3 regions of the Pseudoalteromonas sp. McH1-42 genome follow, and region 2 is predicted to be linked to each of the others. Evidence: predicted binding sites of a transcription regulator. Region 2 holds the regulator's gene; each other region holds the start of a gene.
What was found. The regulator MetJ, encoded in region 2, represses methionine synthesis genes. The targets are predictions, from matches to a motif close to TAGACGTCTAGACGTCTA.

Region 1: the regulator MetJ is predicted to act here: its motif matches at 1,423-1,440, upstream of metK (methionine adenosyltransferase).
Region 3: the regulator MetJ is predicted to act here: its motif matches at 2,508-2,525, upstream of MHN31_RS13975 (methylenetetrahydrofolate reductase).

Annotation. Positions count from the first base shown of each region.
Region 1 covers NZ_JAKRFU010000002.1:264,034-268,325, forward strand. Annotated here, with positions in the region: gene tkt (transketolase) at 1-1,179, opposite strand, end outside; gene metK (methionine adenosyltransferase) at 1,541-2,692, shown strand; gene MHN31_RS03165 (HDOD domain-containing protein) at 2,756-3,607, opposite strand; gene MHN31_RS03170 (START domain-containing protein) at 3,664-4,292, opposite strand, start outside.
Region 2 covers NZ_JAKRFU010000011.1:67,354-71,645, forward strand. Annotated here, with positions in the region: gene MHN31_RS11180 (malic enzyme-like NAD(P)-binding protein) at 258-1,499, shown strand; gene metJ (met regulon transcriptional regulator MetJ) at 1,573-1,893, opposite strand; gene metB (cystathionine gamma-synthase) at 2,194-3,417, shown strand; gene metL (bifunctional aspartate kinase/homoserine dehydrogenase II) at 3,423-4,292, shown strand, end outside.
Region 3 covers NZ_JAKRFU010000014.1:22,847-27,138, reverse strand. Annotated here, with positions in the region: gene secB (protein-export chaperone SecB) at 1-434, shown strand, start outside; gene gpsA (NAD(P)H-dependent glycerol-3-phosphate dehydrogenase) at 438-1,445, shown strand; gene MHN31_RS13975 (methylenetetrahydrofolate reductase) at 1,507-2,463, opposite strand; gene MHN31_RS13970 (M16 family metallopeptidase) at 2,765-4,292, shown strand, end outside.

The sequences.
Region 1 (4,292 bases), on a different contig from region 2:
AGAGCCTTCCCATAACGTCAGGTTTGAACCTGCCAGGTCCGCAGAACCACCCATAAATTCAGGTAACAGTGGGCCAAACGCATTCAATGCATTTTGTGACGCTTTACGGGTTGCCGGATTGGCTGGATTGGCCTGTAACTGTGCAATGTACTCTGCACTTTTCTGTGCCCAGTCAGCAGGTAACTCGCCTTTAGTACGACGTTCAAACTCTGCCGCCAACTCAGGGTAATGCATCTGGTACTCAGTGAATTTAACCAGCCACTCGCTCTGAATTTGCTGGCCGTGCGCCGCAGCATCCCACTTAGCATATACAGACTCAGGAATATCAAACGCTTCGTGCTCCCAGCCAAGGAATTCACGTGCCGCTTTGATCTCGTCGTCACCCAAAGGGGCACCATGACAATCGTGGCTGCCCGACTTGTTTGGTGAGCCGTAACCAATCACTGTCTTACAGCAGATTAAGGTTGGCTTATCCGACTCAGCGCGCGCCGCTTCGATGGCAGCGGTGATCGCCTCGCTGTCATGACCATCCACATCTGCAATTACGTGCCAGCCATACGCTTCAAAGCGCTTAGGTGTGTCGTCGCTGAACCAGCCTTCTACTTCACCATCGATAGAAATACCGTTGTCATCCCAAAATGCGATGAGCTTGCCCAGGCCCAGAGTACCTGCCAAAGAACATGCTTCGTGAGAAATACCTTCCATCAAACAGCCATCGCCCAGGAAAGCATAGGTGTAGTGATTCACGATGTCATATTCATCACGGTTAAACTGTGCCGCCAGAGCCTTTTCAGCAATCGCCATACCTACCGCATTGGTAATCCCCTGGCCAAGTGGTCCTGTGGTTGTTTCGATGCCTGGAGCATAACCATACTCAGGGTGACCTGGTGTTTTAGAATGCATTTGGCGGAAGTTTTTTAGTTCATCAATTGACAGATCATAACCAGACAAATGCAATAGAGAATAAATGAGCATGGAGCCATGGCCATTTGATAATACAAAGCGGTCACGATCGACCCAGTCAGGGTTATTTGGGTTGTGCTTTAAATAATCGCGCCACAATACCTCTGCGATATCGGCCATACCCATTGGGGCACCCGGGTGACCGGATTTGGCCTTTTGAACTGCGTCCATGGACAGAACGCGTATGGCATTTGCAAGTTCTTTGCGAGATGGCATGAAGTCTCCTACTTTTTTTGTCATTTGAGTGGCAAATCTGTACCTAATATACCCGTGTGGCGACGATGTCATGTTTACCTTAATGTGTGGCAATTCAATGCATGACACGCCGAAATGCAGGTAACTCGATTAGAAAATTGGTCCCCATTCTTACCTATTAGGGTAACCACTGCAATTAAAAATCAATGAATTCTTAGCGTCACCGGGGACTTTTTTACTGCGTTTTTCGCAAAGATTTAAAATTAGACGTCTAGGCGTAAAAAAGCTATGCAGCCGTGCGCGTTTTCGATAATATATCGCTCTGATTTTTTCGCGCTATTCCTGTTGTTTGTGAAGCGCAATATTTGTGAGCATAAATACAATGGCAAAACATTTATTTACTTCTGAATCTGTTTCTGAGGGTCATCCGGATAAAATCGCCGATCAGATCTCTGATGCGGTACTAGATGCAATCCTTGAGCAAGATCCAAAAGCACGTGTTGCGTGTGAAACTTACGTAAAAACCGGCATGGTGATGGTCGGTGGTGAAATCACCACTAGCGCCTGGGTTGATATTGAAGAACTAACGCGTAAAACGGTACGCGAGATTGGCTACACTCACTCAGATATGGGTTTCGACGCCGACTCGTGTGCAATTCTGAACACCATTGGTAAACAATCACCAGACATCAACCAGGGTGTTGACCGTACTCGTCCTGAAGAACAAGGCGCGGGAGACCAGGGTCTGATGTTTGGTTATGCCTGTAACGAAACCGACGTATTAATGCCGGCACCTATCACTTACTCACACCGTCTGGTTCAACGTCAGGCGCAGGTGCGTAAAGATGGCACTCTGCCTTGGTTGCGTCCTGATGCGAAGTCACAGGTAACATTTGCCTATGAAAATGGCAAAGCAGTGGGTATTGACGCGGTTGTCCTGTCAACTCAGCACTGTGATTCAGTTTCCCAGGATGACCTGGTTGAAGCAGTGATGGAAACCATCATCAAGCCAGTTCTACCAGCTGAACTAATCACTGAAGCGACCAAGTTCTTCATCAACCCGACTGGCCGTTTCGTTATCGGTGGCCCAATGGGTGACTGTGGTCTGACTGGCCGTAAAATCATCGTAGATACATACGGTGGTATGGCACGTCACGGTGGTGGTGCATTCTCAGGTAAAGATCCATCAAAAGTTGACCGTTCAGCCGCTTACGCAGCACGTTATGTTGCTAAGAACATTGTAGCAGCAGGCCTTGCGGACAAATGTGAAATCCAGGTGTCTTACGCAATTGGTGTTGCTGAGCCAACGTCTATCAGTGTTGAAACCTTCGGCACAGGTAAACTAGAAGAAGCACGCCTGATCGAATTGATCCGCGACCACTTCGACCTGCGTCCTTATGGCTTGATCACTATGCTGGACCTTGAACGTCCAATCTATCAGCCAACTGCGGCATACGGTCACTTCGGCCGTAATGAATTCCCGTGGGAAGCAACAGATAAAGCAGAAGCACTTAAAGCCGCTGCTGGTCTATAATTGTAAACCCAGATTTACAGACAAGGCGCCTTAGGGCGCCTTTTGTTTTACGGATTGAAATAATTAATTCCCAGAAATCAGAAACTCTTCAATATCTTCTTTAATATCCACATAATCATCATCGTGAATATTTAAGACAATCATTATCTTATCTTTAAATGCATGCCAGTCGGCACAATTGCGAAAGTACTTTCCTTCAAATGCGAGATTTTCTGCCAGTTTAAGAATGGCAAAGGCCTGTTGTTCGCTCTCATCATGCTCTTCTTCCAGGTACTGCGGATCATGGTGGCGTAAGATTATCTGACACATGGATTTGGGAATATTCCAGGAGCTCGCAAGATAATAACCCACCACCGCATGATTGGTCGGATACAACTCCTCCTCATAGTGCGCCAAAGTATATTCAGGTCGCTGTATCGCGCGAGTCATGACCTCTTTGTAGTTGTCATAGCGCATCGCCATAGCCGGTATACCCGCATCATGAAACAAACCCAATAACTGCAAGTTCTCAATGGGGACATTCGCGCGTACCCGCTTGCCAATTAACATCGCTATCTGAGAAATATCAATGGCATTGTCCCAGAAGCGCTCTAACGAAATACAACAAAGACTCTGGTCGAACGCTTCTTTCAATAAGTAGCCAGTAACAATCTGTGTGATGCTATTGAGCCCCAAAAACATCACCGCCTGTTTAATGTCAGACACCGTCCTGGACATCCCATAGGCCGGAGAATTAATCACTTTTAGCACCGCGGCCGATGTTGCGACATCTTGTGAAATGATGTTCGCAACACGATTGAGCTCGGGCTCTTCACTATTGAGTTCATTCTGAATGTGTTCCAGAACTTCAGGCTTTGCAGGCAGATTAAAACCGGAGCGTAACTCCGCCAGTGTTTTTTCATCAATATTGAGCATAACAACAAACAAGTCAGGCTAGTTTGATTTTAGTGTAGACGATGATCCAGTGATGATCATTCGAACGGGCAGGTATTTGCGGGCGTAATGGCCCAAGCCTTGGCATTGTGCGCCTGTGCCTGCAGTAATGCATATAGTGCGTTAAAAGAGGCGCGAGTGTTGCGCAATGCTACTTTGTCGACAAACCACTGCGGCGCATCGCCCTGAATATCTGCCGAGATCTGGTAGTTTATTTCAACGCCATCGTCTCGTTCCGTCAGAACCCATTGCACTATGACAGGTTGAATGCGGATCATTCCCGGTTCAGACGGATACTCGGCGGCTGAGCGTATCGTTAGCACATAACTGGCGGGCGACTTTTGCAATAAGCAGGCATGCGTTACCATATCCCGCTTGCGCAGTGGCCAGGGCAAATCAAAGTGGGTCAAAACCAGCGTCTGATTTGGCGCAGGACGAGACAAAATCGTGACGGCGCTGACATGCTTAACCCACTCAGAAACACGGGTGGTATCATGTAGCAGGTTAATCACCGATTTTGCACTGACGCCAGGCCATTTTCCGGTGACACGGATCCTCAAAGGATGATCAGGCGGCTTCTGATAACTGATAGAAAATAAAGAAGAGTGATACCAGGGCTGCCAGCTTGTCTGGCTCTGCACGCTGTGACCAGCAGCCGCAAAGCAGA
Region 2 (4,292 bases):
CATTTGATTTATACTCCGCATAAAAATGACGCTATTTTGACCTGAAAATGACACTTATCGGATCATTTGTTGTGAGTTAAGTTTGCCGAAAAGTAGCAAAAAAGTCGCTAAATATTGCTAACTGCCAACTATCTTTGCTTTAACAGGATAGACCTGATATGGCTTGAATTAATTTTTAAAAAAGGTATGGTTTAACACAGTTAGCGAATTTTTATCTCACTCTCACTTTCAACTTCTTCGTAGGAAAAAATCGCGTCATGTCAGACTTTCGTGAACAAGCTTTACATTATCATGCCCACCCCGTTCCAGGAAAAATCAGCGTAGAGTTGACCAAGCCTGCAGAAACCGTCAAAGACTTAGCCCTGGCATACAGCCCGGGTGTTGCAGAGCCGGTTCGTGAAATTGCAGCCGACCCCAGCAACGCTTACCGTTACACAGGTAAAGGCAACATGGTGGCTGTGATCAGTAATGGTACTGCTATCCTGGGTCTAGGTAACCTGGGTCCTCTGGCGTCCAAACCAGTGATGGAAGGTAAAGCTCTGCTGTTTAAGCGCTTTGCTGGCCTGGATTCAATTGATATTGAAGTTAAGCACCGTACCACTGAAGACTTTATCAATACAGTTGCAAATATTGCCGATACTTTTGGCGGTATTAATCTGGAAGACATCAAAGCTCCTGAGTGTTTTGAGATTGAGCGTGCGCTGATCGAGCGATGTGATGTGCCGGTATTCCATGATGACCAGCATGGCACCGCGATTGTCACCGCTGCGGGTATGTTGAACGCGCTGGAGATTCAGGGCAAAAATATTCATGACGCGATTATCGTTTGTTTGGGGGCTGGTGCAGCTGCCATCGCGTGTATGGAGCTTTTGATTAAGTGTGGTGCACAACGTGAACACATTTATATGCTTGACCGTAAGGGGGTTATTCACACTCGCCGTGATGATCTCAACGAATACAAAAAGTTGTTTGCCAATAACACGGATAAGCGCACGTTACAGGACGTGATCGAAGATGCAGACGTGTTTGTGGGTGTATCTGGTCCGGACCTGTTGTCACCGGAAGATCTGAAATTAATGGCTGATAAGCCTGTGGTGTTTGCCTGTTCCAACCCGGATCCTGAGATCAGCCCGGAAGTGGCACATGGCGCGCGTGATGATCTGATCATGGCAACGGGTCGCTCTGATTACCCCAATCAGGTGAACAATGTACTGTGTTTCCCGTTTATCTTCCGAGGTGCGCTGGACGTGCGTGCAACGGCCATTAATGATGAAATGAAGATAGCCGCGGTTGAAGCAATTCGCAGCATTGCCAAAGAGCCGGTGCCTGCTGAAGTACTCAAAGCGGCGGATGTGGACAGCCTGGAGTTTGGTGAACATTACATCATTCCTAAGCCGATGGACCCGCGCTTGCTACCACGTATCGCCAGAGCTGTTGCCGAGGCCGCGGTAGAATCGGGTGTCGCACAAATTGAGATGCCAGAAAACTACATGGCCTAAGTCAGTTTGAGCAAAAAAAAGCCTCACAATGTGAGGCTTTTTTTATTGCTGTTTTTCACTGTCGCTGCACAGATTATTCTTCGTTAATCTCTGGGATCTCCAGACCCATTTCCGTCATGATCTGACGGACTTCCGCCGGGATTTTTTCCGGATTGTCTTTGCGCAGGTCTTCGTCACCAGGGAGTGGCTGGCCGGTAAAGGCATGCAGAAATGCCTCACACAGTAACTCACTGTTCGTCGCGTGGCGCAGGTTGTTGACCTGGCGACGGGTGCGCTCATCGGTTAGCACTTTCAGTACGTTGAGCGGGATAGAAACAGTAATCTTTTTTACCTGTTCTGATTTCTTACCGTGTTCTGCATAAGGGTGAATATATTCACCGTTCCATTTAGCCATAGTGATGTACTTGCCTCAGTGTTGTAGATGCAATGCGAATAAGACTGTGTACTGTGTATGGATCCAACCGTGACACGTAGGCTCTCTGTTGGCAATGTTGCACGTCATTTGCCATAGTTTAAGCTCAAATACTCAGTCTTATTAGCATAGAGTTCGCGTTGAGTGGCGAAATTTTATCGGTTTAAAAAAGATAGTCAAATACTAGTTATTTAGCCATTTAGCGGTATAAATGTTTTGACTTCTAACTTTTGTTCATCTAACCTTTTAGACGTCTAAACATCTAATTCATCCAGGTGACCTATGAGCCAAAGCAACAAGTCAACCATAGCGGTACGTACAGGCATAGATGCCGATAAGCATCATGGTGCGGTGGTGCCGCCGCTTTATCTGTCGACCACCTATTCTTTCGCGGATTTTGATAAGAAGCGTGATTACGATTACGGTCGCAGTGGTAACCCTAATCGCGATATTCTTGCGCAAACACTGGCGGAACTGGAAGGTGGCGCTAAGGGGATCATTACCGCAACGGGTATGGCCGCGGTTCACCTGGTGACTCAGTTACTGAATGCTGATGATACCTTAGTGATCCCACACGACTGTTATGGGGGCAGCTATCGCTTGTTTACCTCTCTGGAAAAGCGCGGTTTGCTCAAGGTCAAAGTACTGGATCTGACGCGCAGCGACAGCTTGCAGGAAATTCTGGCCATTAAACCTAAGCTGGTCTGGATTGAAACACCGAGCAACCCCATTTTGCGCTTGACGGATATTCAGGCTGTTGTGGATGTCGCGGCACAGTGTGGTGCGCTGGTCGCTGCTGACAATACTTTCTTGTCGCCGGCACTGCAAAACCCCATCGCATTTGGCGTCGACATTGTGGTCCATTCCACCACTAAGTATATCAATGGCCACTCGGATGTTGTGGGTGGGGCTGTTATCGCTAAAACCGAGGAGCTGGGTGATGAACTGGCCTGGTGGGCCAATAATATCGGTATCACGGGCGCGCCGTTTGACAGTTACCTGACTTTACGGGGTTTACGTACGCTCAATGTTCGCCTTAAACAGCATCAGGAAAATGCGCTGGCGATTGCACGTTACCTTGAGCAATCAGAATTTGTTAGTCAGGTTTATTACCCAGGGCTGGAAAGCCATCCTCAGCACGCACTGGCGAAACAGCAGCAACAAGGCTTCGGTGGCATGGTGAGCTTTGATATTAAAGGGGAGCTCGCGGATGCCGCTAAATTCCTGACCAGTGTGAAGCAATTCTCTCTGGCAGAATCTCTGGGTGGTGTTGAAAGCTTGATTTGTCACCCGGCGACCATGACACATGCGGGTATGGACCCGGCCGCACGGCTTGAGGCGGGTGTTGGTGACACACTGATCCGCATTTCGGTGGGGATTGAGGAAATCGACGATTTACTAACAGACTTTGAGCAGGCATTTGCCGCGGTGAAGGCCGCGCAAGGCAACTCCAGTGACAATGCGAAAGCATTTAAGCTCTCGCCAGCACATACGGCATTGTGGTAGAAGAAATGACAAAAGCAGTACATAAATTCGGCGGGTCGAGCTTAAGCTCGGCTGCTCGCTATCAGGCGGTTGCCAATATCATCATTGGACAGTGCCAGAGTGGTGACTGTATCGTGGTATCGGCAGCAGGCAAAACCACCAATACCTTGGTTGCCTTGTGGCACAGTTATCAGCAGCAGGACGAACGAGCCTTTAGCGATATCTTGCTGCAAGTGGAAAACCATCAGTTGCAGCTGATTGATGAGCTATTTTCCGCAGCGCAGCAATCCTCGCTGGTCTCTGAATTACGTGATGAGCTGAGCAGTATCGGTCGCCAAGCGCAGTCGCGTCAGCTACTTGAAGCCCCGTTATTGGCGTTTGGCGAGATCTGGTCAGCACGTTTATTGGCTGCCTTGTTGAACACTTTGAATATTGCCGCTCAGGATATTGATGCACGCACTTTGTTTACTCAGCATCAGGGACAGCTGATGCACAGTCAAAATCGCAGTGCCTGTCATCAGGCACTCGATCAAGACAAAATTTATGTGGTGACTGGGTTTATTGCTGCTGATAGTGCTGGTAATACGGTGACATTAGGGCGTAATGGCAGTGATTATAGCGCTACATTATTGGCCAATTATTTAGATGCCGCGTCAGTGTCAATCTGGACTGACACGCCGGGCGTTTTTAGCACCGATCCGCGCAAAGTGGGTAATGCAATCAAGTACAGCAAAGTGTGCCGTGCTCAGGCTAATTTGCTGGCACGGCTTGGCAACCCGGTATTGCACGCAAAAACACTGTCACCACTTAAAGAAACCGCCATTAAGCTACAGGTACGCAGCAGCTTTGAGCCAGACGTGCAGGGCACTGAAGTGGTTAAGCAAGGTTACAGTAAA
Region 3 (4,292 bases), on a different contig from region 2:
AATTTAACATTCAGCGCATCTATACCAAAGACGTGTCTTTCGAAACACCTAACTCTCCGGCTATCTTCCAGAAAGAGTGGACACCTGAGGTAAAACTGGACATGGACACGCGTTCTGCCAAGCTGGACGAAGGTGTATATGAAGTTGTTCTGGCACTGACTGTGACTGCGTCATTGGGCGAAGAAACCGCATTCCTATGTGAAATCCAGCAAGCGGGTATTTTCTCTATCGGTGAACTGGAAGAGCTACAAATGGCACACATGCTTGGCGCATTCTGCCCGAACATCCTGTTCCCATATGCACGTGAAGCGGTATCTGGCCTAGTTAACCGTGGTACTTTCCCACAATTGAACCTGGCACCAGTTAACTTTGACGCGCTATTTGCTCAGTACATGCAGCAACGTGCCGCGCAAGAGCAAGCTGCTGACGCATAAGTGATGAATACAGCACATTCAGCTGTGACCGTATTAGGGGCGGGGTCGTATGGCACCGCCCTTGCTATTTGTTTTGCCCGCAACGGTCACCAGGTTACTCTTTGGGGACGTGACAGCACTGCCATCGCGCAGTTAGCCAGCTCGCGTCAGAATGCCCGTTATCTGCCAGACATTGATTTTCCGGCTTCATTGCAGCTGGAAGCCTCACTGACTAAGGCCGTCCAGGCTAGTCAGTTGGTCCTGGTGGTGGTGCCCAGCCATGCGTTCGCGCAAACTCTGGAGGCAATTAAGCCACACTTGTTACCTGGAACCAAAGTTGCCTGGGCAACCAAAGGACTGGAGCCAGATACTGGCCGGTTGCTGCAGGATGTAGCACTGGACGTCCTCGGTGAGCAGGTTCCGCTGGCGGTTTTGTCTGGGCCGACCTTTGCAAAAGAAATGGCCGCCGGCTTACCTACCGCAATTTCAGTGTCATCTCGTTGCGAAGCATTCAGAGGTGAACTGGCTAAGCTGCTGCATTGTGGTCGTTCGTTCCGGGTGTACAGCAATGACGACTTTATCGGTATCCAGTTAGGTGGCGCAGTGAAAAACGTCATCGCCATTGGTGCGGGTATGTCAGATGGTTTTGGCTTTGGTGCCAATGCCAGAACAGCCTTGATCACCCGTGGTCTGGCAGAGCTCTGCCGGCTAGGGTTGTCGCTGGGGGCACGTTCTGAAACCTTTATGGGGATGGCGGGACTGGGCGATTTGATCCTGACTTGTACTGACAACCAATCCCGTAACCGACGTTTTGGTCTGGCGCTGGGCCAGGGTAAAAACGTTGAAGAGGCCATGCAGAGTATTGGCCAGGTGGTTGAAGGGTATCGTAACACCAAAGAAGTGTACTTGCTGGCAAAGCGTACTGGCATTGAAATGCCTATCACGGAGCAAATCTATCAGGTGCTGTATCAACAAAAAGACGTCAAAGAAGCGGCCATGGCATTGCTTGGCAGAGAGCAAAAGTCCGAATAACCTGATGTCTGAAAATAAAAAACCGAGCCAGTGTGCTCGGTTTTTTATTGGTTCCAAATTATTAAGCGATCTGCTTTTCCGCCAGTGTCAGCTCCATGGTGGCCTTGAGCAGACGATAGAGGTTGATAGACGCATCGATCTCTTCTTTGCGGTTAGTCAGGCTTTCTATGTTCAGTCCCAGCGGAACATCCAGATGAGCACAACTACGCAGAATTGAATCCAAATTCTCACGACAAATGCGGATCGACTCACTCAGGGTGTTGTCTGCATCCAGCATGCGCCATTTGGTTGCTTCAGGCACTGAAATGCCCAGCCATTCCATAAATTGCAAGGTTTTCTCACCGCCGCACGGGGTGAAAGTCAGGATCAGCCGCTTAGGCGCAATGCCTTGCTGTTTACAGGTGCGGGCATAGCTGGTGATCAAGTCTATGGTGGCTTGTGCATCATAGACGGCCTGAGAAATAAAGAACTCGCAGCCCTGGGTGGTTTTTTCAATCAGTCGCTCGTGCTCATTGCGTTTTGATGCATGGCGCTCCGCAATAGTTACGCCACCGAGGAAAAAGTTTTCTTCGTGCTGGGCCAGCGCCTGATACGCCTCTGGCAGTGGTAGATTGATTTTACCTTGCGAAGACGGAGAGCCAACCAGCACTAAATTATTCAGGCCAAACTCTTGTTTGGTGGTGCTGAGCCACTGGTTAAATTCAGCGCTGTCACGTTGTGCGACACTTTTATAGGTGATCACGTCCAGTTTTGACAAAGACTTGACCAGGCGGCTGTATTCACAGGGATCAACCGTTTCTTTAAACGGAAAAGGACGGGGCACATTGGTGCGACTGCTTTCGTCCTGAATGTCGTAAATGATGACGCCGTCGTATTCAATTTCGTGCAGACGGTCGAGCAGCTTAGTGGCAATACGTTCAACTTTGTCTTGCTCCGTACCGGATTTGGGCGGAGTCGTACCAATCAAATATACCCCTTGGTTCGGGTCTAAGATTTTCTCTTGTAGTGATAACGCCATGATTTTGGCTCCGGCAAAAATTCAGTTTCTGGGATCTAATATAGCAGCCATTTAGACGTCTAGATAGATTTTTTTCTTGAAACAAATTCAATGCCCATGAATTTCTTTCATATGATTTTGCGACTTTGGAGCAAGCCATTGTTTTGCCGATAGCTTTGAACGGGCCAATGCAGTTCATATTTTTTTACATAAAATGAGCGCGTAAAGATGAATTCAAACGGGATTGCGGCATAATTGGGAACGATGTGCCTCACTCGAGCGAGGCCAAAAATAATAATCACTACAGATTTAAGGGAAGCATATGAAATTTAAACTACTGGCGACCAGCCTCGCGGTGTCACTGGCACTGACCGGGTGCGTAACCTCTCAGCAATCGACTGAGCAGACGTCAGGCCAAGTTCAGGCCCAGGCAAGTAACAAGGTGTTTGCGCAGGATTATGTTCTGGAAGAGCTGGATAATGGCCTGCGCGTCATGGTGGTGAAAACTGATTATCCAGATGTTGTCTCGTTACAGATCCCGGTATCTGTTGGTTCGCGCAACGAAGTTGAACCGGGCCGCACCGGATTTGCACACTTTTTTGAGCACATGATGTTTAAGGGCTCGGAGAAGTTCCCTCAAGATGTTTACGCTGACATTCTGAAAAACTCAGGCGTAGATAACCGCGCTTACACTACCAATGATTATACTAACTACCATCTGAATTTCTCTAAAGAGCACCTGGATAAGGTTTTAGAGATTAAAGCAGATATCTTCCAGAACCTGAGCTACAGCGAGTCTCAGTTCCGCACCGAAGCCTTAACGGTAAAGGGCGAATACCTGAAGAACAACGCCAGCCCAATTCGTAAGCTGTTAAGTGCTGTGCGTAAAGAGGCCTTTGATAAGCATACCTATAAACACACCACGATGGGCTTCTTCGAAGATATTGAAGCGATGCCCGATCAAATGGCGTACGGACAAGTTTTCTTTGAACGATTTTATAAGCCGGAATATGTCTCGATTGTGATTGTCGGCGACGTGGATCCGCAGGAAACCATGAAAATGGTTAAAAAACACTGGGGTGGCTGGCAGCGCGGTAATTACGTTGCTGATATTCCGGTTGAGCCAAAACAGCAGCAAGCCAGATACGTGCATGAGCACTATGAAGGTTTGCCGGGCCATTGGCTCTTGGTCTCATACAAAGGCACAGCGTGGGAGCCTCAGAAAAAAGATCGCGCGGCACTGGATCTGATCTCGCAACTGTATTTCTCTGAAAACTCCGAGCTGTATCAAGAGCTGGTAGTCGATAAGCAAATTGCCAGTCAGATGTTTACTTACAATGCCGAGACCAAAGATCCGGGTCTGCTGCATGTCTTTGTGAAGGTAAATGAAGAAAGTGACCTGGCCGTGGTGCGTGATGCCATCAACCGTACTTATGCGACTGCTCGCACTGAGCTGGTCGACAGCGACAAACTGGCAGCACTTAAATCTAACCTTAAATACAACTTTGCGAACGGGCTGGACTCATCACAGGCGATTGCCAGTATGCTGGCCGAGTACATGCATTTTGAGCGCGATCCGGAAGTGATCAACACGCTGTATGCGACCAGTGATTCAGTGAGCGCCGAAGATATTCGCGATGTGGCCAACCGTTATTTTGTCGACAGCGGTCGTACCACAGTGACCATGTCTGATCTGACTGAAGTGACAGGATTCGATAAAGAAGTTGAGCTTGATAACCTGGTTGCCCAACTCGGCCAGCCAAAACAGCAGCACTTCTCTGTACTGGACAACACCAATGCGTCACCGCTGGTGGATGTAAACTTGTTGTTCTACACCGGTGCAGCGGCTG